Regions from separate parts of the Vibrio spartinae genome, predicted to be linked through region 1. Evidence: predicted binding sites of a transcription regulator. Region 1 holds the regulator's gene; the other holds the start of a gene.
The links. The regulator MetJ, encoded in region 1, represses methionine synthesis genes. The targets are predictions, from matches to a motif close to TTAGACNTNTANANGTCTAA.

Region 1 (8,703 bases):
TATTCAGAAAGAAGATCTGGTTCACCACGACATCATCGATGCGATCGAGAACTTGAAGCGTCCTGTTCGCCAGGATTTATACAAAGTTGCTGAAGAACTGTTTTAAGGTTTTTTCGTAGCACATATTAATAAAGACCGCGGTGAGCGGTCTTTTTTTGTATCGGATATTAAGTTGGATTCTTCGGAGTACGGATATCTCTGCTGACAAGTGCCTCTCAATGCGTCATATCGAGAGGGCAATCGTTTATATCAGACAATCCACATCCGTTCTTCCGGATCTTTTCTGTTCAGGTAATGCGTGGATTGAATCCGACGGATCGTCCGGCACTTACCGCGAATGAGCAGGGTTTCGGTGACGGCAATATTACCTTGACGAGTGACGCCATCCAGTAAGTCACCTTTCGTGATTCCCGTGGCTGAGAAAATCACATTATCACTGCGGACCATGTCTTCCATCTTCAGCACTTTACCGGCTTCTACGCCCATTTTCTGACAGCGTTCGATCTCTTGCTGACCGAGCTGGCGGTTTTCATCGGTGTCACCTTTTACTTCGTGACGAGGCAGAAGGCGACCGTGCATATCACCGTCTAAGGCACGAATCACGGCAGCGGAGACCACGCCTTCCGGTGCGCCACCGATACAATACATTACATCCACTTCACTATTGGGCATACAGGTTAAAATTGAAGCCGCCACATCGCCATCGGGGACGGCAAAGACGCGGACTCCCCACTGTTGCATCTCGGCAATGATTTGATCGTGACGAGGTTTTGCCAATGTAATCACGACCAGCGTATCCAGAGATTTACCTAATGCCTGCGCGACATGTTCGAGATTCTGTTTGAGGGGTTGATTGAGATCGATACATCCTTTGGCACCCGGACCGACAACCAGTTTTTCCATGTACATATCGGGTGCTTTCAAAAAGCTACCTTTTTCCGCGGCGGCCAATACAGAGAGCGCATTTGACTGCCCCATGGCTGTCATGCGAGTACCTTCTATCGGATCAACCGCGATATCAACTTCATCACCGCCCAAACCAACCTTCTCGCCGATATAGAGCATCGGGGCATCATCGATTTCCCCTTCTCCAATTACAATCTCTCCCGTGATTTCTGTTTTATTCAACAGGCTCCGCATGACTTCGACAGCAGCGCCATCGGCTGCATTTTTATCACCGCGCCCAAGCCATTTATACCCGGCTAAAGCTGCACCTTCGGTCACTCGGGAAAAGGCCATTGCTAAATCACGTTTCATGTGAACTCCATCTTGACGGAAAACTGAGAAATTTGCGTCGAATTTTAGCATATCCCGACGAAAACGTTTGCTGAAATGCTTGTGGATTATTGCACTTGATCAAATCGGCCTCAGATCTTTAACCACATTTCTGCGCTCAAGCAGGATTGAACCCGTCACGAAGAACAACAAAAGTAAGAATTGTGTCAATTCACGTCGGTTTTTTAATCGAATGATGAAAATATTCAATATAGAGCGTGTTTCTCCAGCCGTGGCTGAGTAGAATGAACAACTAGGTACAATCATCATTGCAAGCGCAGAATCGTAAAGGATATAAGCATGTCTTTTGAAGTGTTAGAGAAATTAGAAGCCAAAATTCAAACTGCCGTTGATACAATCACACTCCTTCAAATGGAAGTTGAAGAATTAAAAGAAGAAAAACAGAAATTGATTGAAGAAGCGACTCAGCTGAAAACCAGTCGTGATGAACTGGAACAGCACGTACAAGACATTCAGCAAGAGCAGACCGCGTGGCAGGAACGTATCCGCAATTTGCTGGGTAAGATGGAAGATATGGAGTAAGAAGCGAGGCTTTCTATATCAAAGCGATCTGGTTCAAGCTTTCTGTCTTACACACGCGATATTAAAAAAATGCCGACATTCCTGTCGGCATTTTTCATGAGTCCTGTCGGCATTGTTCATGAGAGAGTTGAAAGACGATTTATGCTTACGGGCGGATGCCGAGTGTATGGCATAACGCATAGGTCATTTCTGCCCGATTCAGTGTATAGAAGTGGAAGTCTTTCACGCCTTCACGACAGAGTATCCGGACCATGTCAATGGCTTGACTTGCACCGACAAGCTGACGTGTCACCGGATCATCGTCTAATCCGTCGAATTGTTGATTCATCCAGCCCGGTACTTTGACATGGTTCTGCGCGGCAAAGCGAGATGCCTGTTTAAAGTTGGATACCGGGAGAATGCCCGGTACGATTTCGACATCGATACCGGCGCTGACACAGCGGTCCCGAAATCGCAGATAACATTCAACATCAAAGAAAAACTGAGAGATGGCACGGTTCGCACCCGCATCCACTTTACGTTTGAGATTCAGTAAGTCGGCCTGAGCACTTTTGGCTTCAGGGTGGACTTCAGGAAAGGCTGCGACAGAAATATCAAAGTCGTGACGGGATTTGAGTAAGGTCACCAGATCAGCAGCATACATCTCCGGTTTACCACCGCCCGGAGGAATATCCCCCCGGAGCGCAACAATATTCTTGATACCGTTGTTCCAGTAGTCATCGGCAATCTGACTCAACGCCTCACGACTGGCATCAATACAAGTTAGGTGAGGGGCTGCGACTAAACCGGTCCGGGATTTGATTTCTTTAATAATGGCATGGGTTCTCTCTCGTTCTCCGGAGTTCGCTCCGTAGGTAACAGAGACGAATTTGGGCTGTAAGGTTTTTAAGCGCTGCACGGAGTTCCAGAGCGTTTCTTCCATCTTCGGTGAACTGGGCGGGAAAAACTCAAAAGAGACGTTAAGGTCCCCGGATAATTCACTAATGTTCTGATTCAGTGCATCAATATGTCCAGCATATGAGTATCCCATCTTCTCTCTCCCGTGAATGATGGCTAATCGGATTTTAATCGACATTTGGACGTCTATATGTCTAGATATTCTATTGAATTGTTTTTGATGTCAATAATATAAGCATGAATATTATTCATGTTTATATGAAGGCTTTTCACATTTCTTCGTGTCTAACCCAATTGAGTTTAGAAACAAATCAGGAGCCTTTCGGCTCCTGAACAATTAAATATGTGATCGAGAATGGATTTGTTATAACAGGCTGGAAAGTAGATTAATATCTGACTGGATTGCACCCGCAGTGACATCTCGTCCGGCACCGGGGCCGCGAATCACTAATGGATTGTCTTTATACCATTTACTTTCGATGGCAAAGATATTATCGCACGGTAGTAGATTGGCTAATGGATGCTCTCGGTGTAATGCTTCCACACCGACGGAGGCTTTGCCTGATTTCTCCAAGCGAGCGACATAACGCAGCACTTTATCTTCTCTCTGTGCTTTTGCCAGACGTTCAGCAAGCTGAATGTCGAGTTGAGCGCTTTGGTCAAGAAAGTCATCCAGAGAGAGGCACTGTAATTCTTCCGGCACCAGTGATTCGACAGTGACCTGACCGGGTTCAATATCCAGACCGGACTCACGCGCCAGAATGACCAATTTTCTCATGACGTCGGAGCCATCTAAATCATTTCTCGGATCGGGTTCGGTTAAGCCTTGTTGCCAAGCCAGATCAACCAATTCACTAAATGGGACAGTCCCGTCGTATTGTTGGAAGAGCCAAGACAGTGTTCCTGAGAAAATCCCGGACAGAGCGACGATCTCATCTCCGCTTTCCCGCAGATCTCTCACCGTATGGTTAATCGGCAGACCAGCACCGACTGTCGCATTGTAAAACCAGTGACGGCTGATCTTTGTAAAAGAGTCTTTAACTTGATAGTAGTATTCACTACTTGAAGAGCCCGCGACCTTGTTGGCAGAAATAAGGTGCATTCCTTGTTCTGCGATCTGAATATATTGTCCGGCGAGTTCAGCACTGGCGGTCACATCCAGCACGATGACATCATCATAGCCGCGGATCTGTCCGAGTTTGAGTAGCCATCCTTGACCATCATTGGGAATGGATTCTTCAAGAAAATGTTGTGCGACCTTTGTCGGGTCAATGCCATGTTCATCAAACCAGTAGGTCTGACTATCGATGATCGCAACCAGTTCAAAACTCATCCCCCGGCGCTTTTCCAGCTCGGCTTTCTGTTCCGCAAAGAGCTTGAGCCAACTTGAGCCAATATTGCCTTTGCCGCAGAGTGCGAGTGCCACGCGTTTCTGAGCCTGAAAAAGGTAAGTATGTAGCTGATTGACCAAAGTATCCATGGATGTCTGACGAAGTATCGCGACCAGACTCAATTCTGATTCAGATTCACAGAGGAATTCAATCGGAGCCTGTTTGAGCTGCTGATAAAAACCGAAACAGTGGTTGGCATTTTTGGTCACCCCGGCACCGACGGCGGCGACCAGTGAATAGCCTTCTTTGAGGCGAATTTCCGCTTCAATAGCGGCATCTTGCAAATAGGATAAAGCACCAGAAGCAATTTCAGCCGTGTAAGCAAGCTGGATGCGATACTGGTCTTCTTGCTTATCATAAGCAAGCGGTATGAGCTGGGCTCGCTTGAGTTGCTCGATCACCTGTTTGTACAGACGCTGAAAATCGTGTCCGCGTGAGAAACTCAGTTCAATCAGTAAGACTTCATCCAAAGACGTGATGATTTTGGCACCCCGTCCTGAAGCAAGTACCCGTTCGATATGGGTTGATCCGGCTTCAGGGTCATAGCTACACCGGAGATGCAGATCAATCGCACTTTGCGCTACCGGCTGTAATGTCCGGCTGTGTAAGACGGGTGCAGCGAGGCGAGCCAGTTCGCTGGCTTCATCCAGACGAAGGAGCGGCAGCAGGCAGGCATCAGTGACGACTCTCGGGTCTGCACTGTAGACACCGGCGACATCACTCCAAATTGTTACCCGCTCGACTTCTGCCAGTGCACCAATAATGGTCGCTGAGTAATCGGAACCATTCCGCCCCAGCAGCACGGTTTCTCCGGCTTCGTCTTGAGCGATGAATCCAGTGATCACGATCCGTTGATGACCATGTTGAGCCAGAATTTCCTTCAATAGCGGATAAGACTGGGCACGGTCGATTTCCGGTTGGGTCTCTCGGTGAGCGCGTAAAAATGCTCTGGCGTCTTGTGCAATCGCCATTAATCCTTGCTGGTTGAGTAACGCTGCCATTAAACGGGATGACCACATCTCACCATGAGCTAATACGAATGCCTGTTGGGCGGCACTTAGTGGGGCACTGAGTTCAGCGAGGATCATGCACTCATCACTCACTCGGTTCGTCAGTGCTTGAGCGGCTTCTCCTTCGAGCAAGTCTGCAATTAACTGGTGTTGAAACTGTTGAATCTGACCCAAAATTGCTTGGGCCTGTTGCGGTTTGACGGTTAGATTCTCAATAAAAGCAATGAGTTGATTGGTTGTTTTGCCCGCTGCAGAAACCACAACTAGGTCGTGACTTTGCGAATACTCTTTGAGAATTTGAGCAACGCGGCGATAACATGCCGGATCAGCCAGACTACTTCCTCCGAATTTATGGAGGTGGCGTACGGTGGTCATCAACGATTCTCCTTTACCCAATTTAGGGATTGATCCAGATCGGCAATCAAGTCATCGACATCTTCTAAGCCGACCGAGAGCCGTAATAATTGTAGAGTAATACCGGCTTTGTGGAGTGCTTCCTCACCCATCGCACGATGGGTCATCGTTGCCGGGTGACAAATTAAACTTTCGACACCACCGAGTGACTCCGCTAATGAAAACAGATTGAGCCGGCTCACAAATTGTTGCAGCTCTTCATAGCTCCCCACAAATTCAAAGCTGAGCATCGAACCAAATCCGCTTTGCTGCTTTTGCGCAATGTCATGACCGGGATGAGTCGGTAAACTCGGATGATAAATGGTTCCGATCAGCGTCTGAGACTGCAAGTAAGCGAGAATTTTCAGTGAGCTTTCTTCATGGCAACGCATTCTTGCGCTCAAGGTGCGTAGCCCTCTGAGTGTCATATAACTATCGAATGGGGTACCGGAGGCTCCGATACAGTTGGCCCACCAAGAAAGCTGTTCAGCGTGCGCTTTGGTTTTGCTGATAATTACGCCGCCAATCACATCAGAGTGGCCATTGATATACTTTGTCGTCGAATGGATCACAAAGTCAGCGCCCAGCGATAAAGGTTGTTGGTAGACTGGGGTCAGGAAGGTATTATCAACAGCGACTAAAGCACCGACCTGCTTTGCCTGCTGACAGATTTTTTCGATATCAACGACCCGGACAAGCGGGTTGGATGGTGTTTCCAGCAAAATGAGTTTAGGTTTCTGGGCTAAGGCTTCAGTGAGCGCAGCATCGTCGCATTGATCAACGAATAACACCCGGAAGTCACCTTTATTGGCGCGGGTATTGAATAAACGGTATGTGCCGCCATAACAATCATTCGGTGCGACGATGAGATCATCGGGGCCGATAAAGGCAGAAACCCATAGATTAAGCGCTGATGTACCGCAGTTGGTGATTACGGCTCCCTGACCACCTTCCAGTTCGTAAAGTGCTTGTTCCAGCAGTCCACGGTTCGGATTACCGGAACGGGTATAATCGTACTGAGGGACTTCACCGAACGCCGGAAATCCATAATTCGTTGAGAGATAAATCGGTGGAACGACAGCATGGTACTGCGTGTCTGACTCAATACCCGTTCGAACGGCGATGGTTGCCTGTTTACGAGTGCTCATATGTGATTCCTTCCTACTTGATGACAGATGTCGTTCATGACTGAAAATCTCAATCGACACGGATTGGACATGATGGTTCACTTTACTGATTTTTTAATGGGACGTCAATACTTCTAGACGTCTATATGTCTTTGCTTGTAGCAGTAAATAAAGCTAAAATTAACACCTACTTTTTTTGATAATAATGACGAATTCCGGCAATGAGGGGAAGCAATGGCTGATTGGAATGGTGAATACATAAGTCCTTATGCTGAGCATGGTAAGAAAAACGAGCAGGTCAAGAAAATTACGGTTTCTATCCCATTGAAAGTTCTCAAAGTATTGACTGATGAACGGACAAGACGCCAGATCAATAATTTACGTCATGCCACAAATAGTGAGCTGTTATGTGAGGCATTTTTGCATGCGTATACGGGTCAGCCTTTGCCGACGGATGAAGATCTGCGTAAAGATCGCCCGGATGATATTCCAACTGAAGCAAAAGCAATCATGACTGAGATGGGCATTGAATTTGAATCTTATGATGATTAATTCGCAGGTGCCTGACTTCGCAGACAGATAAAGTATTTTTTGTCATGCTGGCTGATTTGAACGAATTGATTTAACCGCAAGCGAATATGAAATCAATTTCTTTTTAGAAAGGGAACAATGCACAAGAGGGGTTGTTTCCTTTGCAGATAAGGAACGTCTGATATGATCTATGTTCACTACCTTGAACAGTCTCGGGCATTACGTGTGGTCTGGTTGTTGGAAGCGCTCGAACTCGAATATGAGATTGTTCATTATAGTCGAGACCCAAAGACTTGGGGAGCACCGGAGTCTTTGAAGGCGGTTCATCCGTTAGGTAAATCTCCGATGATTGTTGATGGCGAACAAACCATTGCCGAGTCAGGTGCCATTATCGAGTATCTGATCGATACCTATGATCATCAACATCGTTTCCGGCCTGAATCAGGGCAGGCATTACTGGATTACCGCTACTGGTTACATGCCGCTGAAGGTTCTTTCATGATGTGGCTGGTGATGCGGCTGATCTTTATTAAGTCGAGAGAAAAACTCCCATTCTTGCTGCGTCCGCTGATTGGTTCTTTTCTCAACAAAATGGATCAGATAGTGATTGAGCCTCGTGTGTCTACTTTCTTGCGTTATATCGATGATACGCTTGCGCAACGTTCATGGTTTGCCGGAGAGAAACTCAGTGGTGCCGACTTTCAGATGCATTTGGTATTACAACTTGCCGATATGCGGGCGGATTTGTCTGTCTATCCTAATATTCAACGCTATAATCAACAGGTTGCCCAACTGGCAAGCTATCAGCAAGCATTGCAAAAAATACCTAGTTGAATCAAATGTTTAAATGCAAGTAATAAAAAGAGGATACACGATGTGTATCCTCTTTTTGTATCCGTGATGTTCTGCCAGTGTGTTGGATTAATCTTGCATGTAGCCTTCAGGCATTGAAATCCGAGCAACGCCTGAATCAACAGCGGCTTGCGCAACAGCTCTGGCGACTCGTGGCAACAGCCGTGGATCCATCGGTTTGGGAATAATGTACTCGGGACCGAATGAGAGGCTATCGATATCGGCCGCAGTCAGAACCTCTGCCGGTACATCTTCTTTGGCAAGCTGGCGAATGGCTTCAACCGCTGCAATTTTCATTTCATCGTTAATTTCGCTGGCTCGGATATCCAGCGCACCACGGAAGATGAACGGGAAGCAGAGAACATTGTTGACCTGATTTGAGTAGTCAGAACGCCCCGTTCCCATGATCAAATCCTTGCGGACTTGGTAAGCCAGTTCCGGTTTGATTTCTGGATCTGGGTTTGAGCAAGCGAACACGACCGGCTTTTCAGCCATCAGTGCTAATGCTTCCGGCGGCAGGAGGTTTGGACCTGAAACGCCAAGGAATAGATCGGCATCTTGAATGACGTCTTCCAAGGTTCTCTTATCCGTATTATTTGCAAATAATTGTTTGTGTTCATTGAGATCACTACGGCGGGTGTGAATCACACCTTTGCGGTCAAGCATATAGATCTTCTCACGCAT
Region 2 (8,703 bases), 980 kb from region 1:
GCACGTAGTTTTCACCGAAAGCAAGCTGACCGGCTTGAATCGCCTCAACGATCGCTTCGACCGGTTTGGTTTTGCTGACTGCCAGTAAAAGAACAGAATTTCGAGTACGTCCACATTTTTCCTGAACCCGCTCGATGTCTGACATGATATGTTGAATGTTTTGTGCAATCGTACTCATAATTATTTGTCTAAACAGGTAGTTGTAAACCGTTCATTGTAAACCGTTCTTGGTAAGTAGAACACCGTCAGCAGATAAATGCTAAATCGATGCACTATTCCTAATAAAACATGATTCTTAATCAAACACGTTCCCTAATAAAACATATTCCCTAATAAACAACATTTCCTAATAAACAACATTCCCTAATAAACAAGAGTGACTGAATCAACTTATGAATATATCAACGTTACTGGCTCTTAGTGTAAAACAGAACGCCTCTGATCTACACCTTTCTGCAAGTCACCCGCCGATGTTACGGATCGATGGTGGATTGAGAAAGTTGGCATGTGAAACTTTATCCAGCCAGAAGGTGCTGTCTCTGACCGAATCGATGATGAGCGTCGCGCAGCGAGAGCAGTTTCGGCTGACCCAAGAAGCGGACTGGTGTTATCAGAGTGAACATGGCCGCTTTCGGGTGAACCGTTTTGTGCAAAGCCGTGGCTATGCTGCGGTGATGCGCTATATTCCGAGTGATATTCCGACGCTTCAATCACTCGATGCACCGGATATTCTTGCCGATATTTGTCGTTATCGTCAGGGATTGGTTCTGGTTACCGGGGCCACCGGTTCCGGTAAATCAACGACTTTAGCTGCGATGGTTGATGCCATTAACTGCGGTGATGCGAAGCATATCGTGACGATTGAAGATCCGGTTGAGTTTGTGCATCATTCCCAGCAGTCCTTAGTGCATCATCGCGAAATCGGGCGCGACAGTGGCTCTTTTGCCGAGGCGCTACGTGCTGCATTGCGGGCCGATCCCGATGTGTTGCTGATCGGGGAATTGCGCGATCCGGAAACGGTTCGTTTGGCCTTGACCGCCGCAGAAACCGGACATTTGGTGTTGGCAACACTGCATACCCGTAGTGCTGCACAATCCATTGATCGGATGATTGACGTGTTTCCCGCAGATGAGCAGAACCGCGTTCGTGCTGTGCTGGCCGAATCGTTACAGGCAGTGATTGCCCAGCGATTATTGCCCCAAGTCGGGGGAGGTCGGGTTGGCTGTTATGAAGTGTTGATAGCAACCTCAGCAGTGCGGAATTTGATCCGGGAAAATCGACTGCCTCAGATTGAATCGGTCATGCAGGCTGGGGCCGAGCGTGGGATGAGAACCATGATGCAAGATCGACAGCGTTTATTGAATCTCGGAAAGATTTTGCCGACATCCGCGTGAGGGCATTCGGAACAGAAAAACGGAGAACAAGCGGGGGGAGAGACTCACCCCCACTGGGTTTCAAACCAGCTTTCCAGAATGATAACGGCTGATTGACAGTCCACATTGCCTTTTTTCAGCGCCCGAAAGCCGCCTTGCTCAAACAGTGTGCTGCGGGCTTCGGTCGTGGATAAACGTTCATCATGCAGTTCAACCGGTACACCGAAACGGCCATGCAATCGGTTGGCGAATTTTCTGGCCCGAGGCGTAATGCTCTCCAAATCTTTACCTTGTAAATCAGTCGGTAAGCCCACAATTAGCAGGTCTGGTTTCCATTCCTGAATCTGCTTCTCAATGTCCTCCCATCTCGGAATCCCGTCTTTCGCCGAAAAAGCTTTCAGAGGGGATGCGGTGCCGGTAATTTCCTGTCCGATCGCACTGCCGATACTTTTCGTACCATAATCAAAGGCCATGATTGTTTTGGACATATTTTATTTTCACTCTATTGATACACTTCAGCCAACGACGGGATTAAGCGTGTCCGGCCACCGTCGATAGCTGTGTTGGGGTGATGCCCAGTGTCTTGACCGCCCGATTCCACTTCTCATGAATCGGTGTGTCAAAAATGACTTCCGGATCGGCTTCAATGGTCAGCCAGGAGTTGTCAGTTAATTCACTCTCCAGTTGCCCGGCTTCCCAACCGGAATAACCGAGTGCGACCAGATAATGACTCGGTTCGACATCAGTGCCGAGCACCGTCAGAATATCTTTTGAGGTGGTGACACTCAGCTCATCCGTCATTTGCAGGCTGGATTCATAGTGATCTTTGGGGCGGTGCAAAATAAAGCCCCGATCAGAAGAAATCGGCCCGCCATTAAAGACCGGGTTATTCAGACTATCGGTTTTTTCCTGCGGATAAATCGGGTCAACCTCGACCTGCTTCAGCATAGTTCCTACTGTGATATCGATAGGGGCATTAATCATCAGCCCCATGGCTCCTTCTTCATTGTGTTCACAAATGTAAATCACGCTATTTTTGAAGTAAGGGTCCTGCATTCCCGGCATTGCCACAAGAAAATGATTGGTTAAATTCATCGGATGAGCCCTCATTATTCAGAGAGAAATTCTGACACCATTTATGCTTTCACGCGACGTTCGATAGCGTCCATGAGCTTCCCTGTAATTGAAATATTGTATTTCGCTTCAATTTCCCGAACACAGGTTGGGCTGGTGACATTGATTTCGGTGAGTTTATCACCGATCACATCGAGGCCGACAAAAATCAGACCTTTTTCCTTCAGTGCCGGGGCGATTTTCTCAGCGATCTGACGATCCGTTTCTGTCAGTGGCCGGGCTTCTCCTGTCCCTCCGGCTGCCAGATTGCCTCGCGTTTCACCCTTGGGAGGAATTCTGGCCAGACAATATGGCATCGGCTCTCCGTCCACCACAAGGATGCGTTTATCACCATTACTGATATCCGGTACGAAGGTTTGTGCCATGCAGTAATTTTGGCCTTGGTTGGTGAGCGTTTCAATAATGACGGAAAGGTTTGGATCACCTGATTTCACTCGGAAGATCGAAGCGCCACCCATCCCGTCTAACGGCTTGAGAATAATGTCGCCGTGTTGCTGTTGAAATGCGCGGATTTTCTCCGCTTTGCGGGTCACGATGGTGGTTGGTGTTAATTCCGGGAACCAAGCCGTAAACAGTTTCTCATTGCAATCACGCAGACTCTGCGGTTTATTGACAATCAGGGTACCTTGTTCTTCTGCTCTTTCCAGAATATAGGTGGCGTAGATATATTCAGTATCAAATGGCGGATCTTTACGCATCAGCACGGCGTCCAGCTCAGACAGGGCAATGCTCTGACTCGACTGAATATCAAACCAGTGGTTCGGATCTTCCTGCAGACGCACAATTTGGGTGTCTGCATAAGCGACACCTTGATCCAAATGAAGTCCATCCATTTTGATATAGTGAACTTCATAGCCCCGACGTTGTGCTTCAAGCATCATCGCAAAGGTGGTATCTTTTTTGATATTGATCCCTTCAATCGGATCCATCACAACGCCTAGTTTAATCATTTCTTTATTCTCCAAGTCTTGAATTGGCACTTAGCCAAGGTCACCAAAACGCACCTGTAGTGCGGTGATCGCCGTTAAGGCTGCCGTTTCTGTTCTGAGTACGCGGGGACCGAGTAATATTTCTTCAAATTGATAATCTTTCGTCATCTGAATTTCTTCAGCGGACAATCCGCCTTCCGGACCGATTAACAGACGAATACCTTTGTCCGGTGCCGGCAGGGTGTTGATTGAATACGATGCGCGAGGGTGAAGGTTCAGTTTGAGCGAGTCTGTTGCTTCACTGCACCAATCTGCCAGTGGCATGATCGGTCTGATCTCAGGAATGGTATTGCGTCCGCATTGTTCACAGGCAGCAATCACAATCTTTTGCCATTGTTGCAATTTTTTCTCAAAGCGTTTTTGATCCAGTTTGACACCACATCGTTCTGACAGCAGAGGGGTGATGGTATTGACGCCAAGCTCCACGGATTTTTGAATGGTAAATTCCATTTTGTCTCCGCGAGAAATGACTTGACCAAGATGAAGATGCAGCGGGGATTCATTATCCCGCACAACAGCATCTCCGACTTGTGCCGTGACTGCTTTTTTACTGATTTCGGCCAACACGGCCGGATATTCTGAGCCATGGCCATCAAATAATAAGATTTCCTGACCTGTTTGCATTCTCAGCACACGACCGACATGACCGGCCGCATCTTCGCTTAATGTCACCAGACCTGTGGGGGAGATTTTCTCCGGATGATAAATACGAGGCGTTCTCATAAATTTTCCTAAATCGACTTTTCCTGAACCGACGACTTTTCTGCAACCGATTTGTCCTAAACAGGCTTGTCGCTTTTATTGGGTATAAGATGGGCGCTGCAAACTGAAATTACAAGAGGGATAATTGAAAACAAAAAGGAAAAACCTCGTTTGTCATTCATATCCGCTCCCATTGTATCTCAGTGGCTGGTGGCATTGTGTACAACGATAGATAATTTGCTGACGTTGTACTTTCCGATGACGACGGATCGACAACGAAAATTGCTGACACTGACAATGGTATGGGAAGGTTTCTCCGGCCACGGAACGTGTATCAAACTGATGGGTTGTATGGGGTGGCAAACCGAAGACCTGCGTCATCACCGATTGCCATTCTGAACCGTGTGGTCTTACTCGCCCATACAGGTGGTGGACCAGCAGGTGCGCTATTTCGTGAGGAATCACTTGTTGTAAAAACTCGCTTTGATTTTCAACAAGCAGTACCGGATTCAGACGAATTTCCCAGCGATGACAATAAGCTTTTCCGGCCGCTTTACCACGCAGTTGATAGCTAAGGCTTGGTTGCGGGAAAGGGTGTTGAAAGTCGTGCGATGCTTGCTCAATACAAGACTGGATCCGAGCAGTGACTTGGGTATGGAGTTCAGCAGGTATCGGTGAAGCTGACACGTTTTTCTCCCTTATCTTTTGGGGCTCTTCTTTTGGGATAAAAGCAGTTTTTGGCTAAAGTAATTCTTGTCTAAAACAATTATTGGCTAAAACAATTATTGGCTAAAACAATTGCGAGGCATAAAGCAATGCAAGTCACTTATCATCTCGGTTTCCGTATATAGAAGCAAGCCCTCCGGGTGGAGGGCTATCAATTCAAGATAATACGGTTTATGGACAAGAGCGGCTTACTTTAGCCCAGCGAAGTCCCGCAGTAATGCTGCTTTATCGGTTGCTTCCCATGGGAATTCATCCCGACCGAAGTGACCATAAGCTGCGGTCTTTTTATAAATCGGCTGGAGTAGATTCAACATTTCCTGAAGCCCGTATGGACGGAGATCGAAGTACTGACGAACGGCTTCGATGATGATGCTGTGTGCTACTTTTTCTGTGCCGAATGTTTCAATCATGATTGATGTCGGATCCGCAACACCAATCGCGTAAGATAGTTGAATCTCACAACGATCAGCCAGACCGGCTGCAACGAGGTTTTTGGCAACATAACGCGCTGCGTAGGCGGCTGAACGGTCAACTTTGGATGGATCTTTTCCGGAGAAGGCACCACCGCCATGACGGGCTGCGCCACCGTATGTATCAACAATGATTTTACGGCCAGTCAGACCACAGTCACCCATCGGGCCACCGATAACGAAACGACCGGTTGGGTTGATAAAGTATTTGGTCTCTTTGTTTAACCATTCAGTCGGCAGCGTTGGTTTGATGATTTCTTCCATCACCGCTTCTCTCAATGATTCGGTTGAAATGGAATCACTGTGTTGCGTGGATAAGACCACGGCATCGATACCGACAATTTTGCCGTCGTTATATTGGAAAGTTACCTGTGATTTTGCGTCCGGACGCAGCCATGGCAGTGTGCCGTTTTTACGCACTTCAGACTGACGTTGAACCAAGCGGTGCGCGTAAGTGATTGGCGCTGGCATCAGAACATCGGTTTCGTTGGTTGCATAACCGAACATGATGCCTTGGTCACCGGCGCCTTGTTCTTTCGGGTCAGCGCGATCGACACCCTGATTAATATCTGGAGACTGTTTGCCGATGGTATTTAAAACCGCGCAAGAGTCTGCATCGAATCCCATGTCTGAATGGGTATAGCCAATTTCACGCACAGTGGTCCGGGTTAATTCTTCAATATCAACCCAAGCTGATGTCGTGATTTCGCCACCAACCATGACCATGCCTGTTTTGACATAGGTTTCACAGGCAACACGCGCTTTGGGGTCTTGTTCTAAAATCGCATCAAGTACGGCATCGGAAATTTGATCGGCAATTTTATCAGGATGTCCTTCTGATACGGATTCAGAAGTAAACAGATGCTTTGTCATGAGAACTCCACTCAGATGATGAGCAAGTCATACTGAACACTTACTCGAAATTATTTGAAAACAAGCGCTAAACGCAAGAGATGTTTTTACATCTAGACGTCCATTCTATGCAGCATTAATGGAATTACAAGCTTTTTTTGATGATTGATAAACATCACGATGCTTATTTGGAATGACAATGTTTTACTTTTGGGGAAATAACCGATAAATCTGCGACAGATCGCGCACTTATTGGCACAGTAAATCGATTGCGCCAAGTAAAGGGCTTTGCGACAATATGGTGCTTTTTTTAATATGGTATTTTGCAAATACGGTGTTATTTCGTCGTAATCTACATTCATTTTTTGCTTTATGACTTTCAGGAGCTGACATGTCTTCCCAAAAACGTCTCGCGAATGCAATCCGCGCTTTAAGTATGGATGGTGTTCAACAAGCCAATTCAGGTCACCCCGGCGCCCCGATGGGGATGGCGGATATCGCTGAAGTGCTGTGGCGCTCTCACTTGAACCACAACCCACAAAATCCGAATTGGGCTGACCGCGACCGTTTCGTGCTCTCTAACGGCCACGGCTCGATGCTCATTTATTCGCTGTTGCATTTGACGGGGTATGACCTGTCGATTGATGACCTGAAGAACTTCCGTCAGCTACATTCAAAAACACCGGGTCACCCGGAGTACGGCTATGCACCGGGGATTGAAACCACAACCGGGCCGCTCGGACAAGGCATCACCAACGCGGTCGGTATGGCCATTGCGGAAAAAGCGCTTGCCGCGCAGTTTAACCGTGAGCAGCACAATATTGTTGACCATCATACTTATGCCTTCCTTGGTGATGGCTGTCTGATGGAAGGAATTTCTCATGAAGCGTGCTCTTTGGCCGGTACTTTGGGGCTGGGCAAACTGATTGCGTTTTGGGATGACAACGGCATTTCGATTGACGGTGATGTGGACGGTTGGTTCACGGATGACACCGTGAAACGCTTTGAAGCGTACGGCTGGCATGTGATTCCGGCTGTCGACGGACATGATGCGGCGGCAATTGAAGCGGCGATTACCGCAGCCAAAGCGGAAACCTCACGTCCGACACTCATTTGTACCAAAACCGTGATTGGTTTTGGCTCACCGAACAAATCCGGCTCTCATGATTGCCACGGTGCACCACTGGGTGCGGATGAAATCAAAGCGACGCGTGAGCAACTGGGGTGGGAATATGGCCCGTTTGAGATTCCGGCTGACATTTATGCGCAGTGGGATGCGAAAGAATCCGGCGCAGCGAAAGAAGCGGCATGGGATGAGCAGTTCGCAACGTATCAGGCGGCTTACCCTGAGCTGGCGGCTGAATTCAAGCGTCGGGTCAATGGTGAACTGCCTGCGGAGTGGGAAACGCAAACCAGCCAAATTATTGCTGACTTGCAAGCCAATCCGGTTTCGATTGCTTCTCGTAAAGCGTCGCAAAACGCTTTGGAAGCCTTCGGCAAGTTACTCCCTGAATTCATGGGTGGCTCGGCTGACCTTGCGCCATCTAACCTGACCATGTGGTCTGGCTCGAAATCACTGACGACCGATGATGCATCCGGCAACTATATTCATTACGGTGTGCGTGAATTCGGCATGACGGCCATCATCAACGGGATTGCGCTGCATGGCGGTTTCATTCCTTACGGTGCGACCTTCCTAATGTTTATGGAATACGCGCGCAATGCAATGCGCATGGCAGCGCTGATGAAAGTGCAGAACATTCAGGTCTACACCCATGATTCCATTGGTTTGGGTGAAGACGGGCCGACCCACCAGCCGGTTGAACAAATTGCTTCACTGCGTCTGACACCGAACATGAGCACATGGCGTCCTTGTGACCAGGTTGAATCCGCGATGGCTTGGAAGTTGGCGATTGAACGCAAAGATGCCCCGACTGCGCTGATTTTCTCTCGTCAGAATCTGGCGCAACAAGCGCGTGATGCGGCTCAGGTGGCAAACATCGCCAAAGGCGGCTACATCCTGAAAGATTGTCAGGGCACCCCGGATTTAATCCTGATTGCCACCGGCTCTGAGGTTGATTTAGCCGTTCAGGCGGCAGCGGAATTAACAGCGAAAGGCAAGCAGGTTCGTGTGGTTTCCATGCCTTCAACCGATGCATTTGACCGTCAGGATGCAGCTTACCGTGAAGCGGTACTGCCAGCTTCAGTGACTGCACGAGTTGCGATTGAAGCGGGGATTGCGGATTACTGGTACAAGTATGTCGGCCTCAATGGTCGCATTGTCGGTATGAATAGCTTTGGTGAGTCGGCACCGGCTGGCGAACTGTTCAAACTGTTCGGCTTTACCGTAGATAATGTCGTGGAAGTGGCACTGTCTTTGGGGTAAAGATAAGCAAAGTGGCTGATCATCTGTTGAATGCCGGGCCTGATGTCCGGCATTTTTTCGTCGGATGATTG

Region 2: metK (methionine adenosyltransferase) is a predicted target of MetJ. The motif match lies at 6,352-6,371, and genes of this name have one in related genera.

The regions. Positions count from the first base shown of each region.
Region 1 is NZ_AP024907.1:311,966-320,668, forward strand. Features, by position in the region: gene pfkA (6-phosphofructokinase) at 1-106, shown strand, start outside; gene glpX (class II fructose-bisphosphatase) at 250-1,257, opposite strand; gene zapB (cell division protein ZapB) at 1,576-1,818, shown strand; gene metF (methylenetetrahydrofolate reductase) at 1,964-2,848, opposite strand; gene OCU60_RS01345 (bifunctional aspartate kinase/homoserine dehydrogenase II) at 3,080-5,491, opposite strand; gene OCU60_RS01350 (O-succinylhomoserine (thiol)-lyase) at 5,491-6,657, opposite strand; gene metJ (met regulon transcriptional regulator MetJ) at 6,871-7,188, shown strand; gene OCU60_RS01360 (glutathione S-transferase) at 7,351-8,001, shown strand; gene OCU60_RS01365 (malic enzyme-like NAD(P)-binding protein) at 8,089-8,703, opposite strand, start outside.
Region 2 is NZ_AP024907.1:3,334,427-3,343,129, reverse strand. Features, by position in the region: gene OCU60_RS14985 (YggS family pyridoxal phosphate-dependent enzyme) at 1-178, opposite strand, end outside; gene OCU60_RS14980 (type IV pilus twitching motility protein PilT) at 393-1,394, shown strand; gene ruvX (Holliday junction resolvase RuvX) at 1,439-1,861, opposite strand; gene OCU60_RS14970 (YqgE/AlgH family protein) at 1,905-2,468, opposite strand; gene gshB (glutathione synthase) at 2,510-3,457, opposite strand; gene rsmE (16S rRNA (uracil(1498)-N(3))-methyltransferase) at 3,488-4,219, opposite strand; gene OCU60_RS14955 (SprT family zinc-dependent metalloprotease) at 4,373-4,885, opposite strand; gene metK (methionine adenosyltransferase) at 5,113-6,267, opposite strand; gene tkt (transketolase) at 6,638-8,632, shown strand.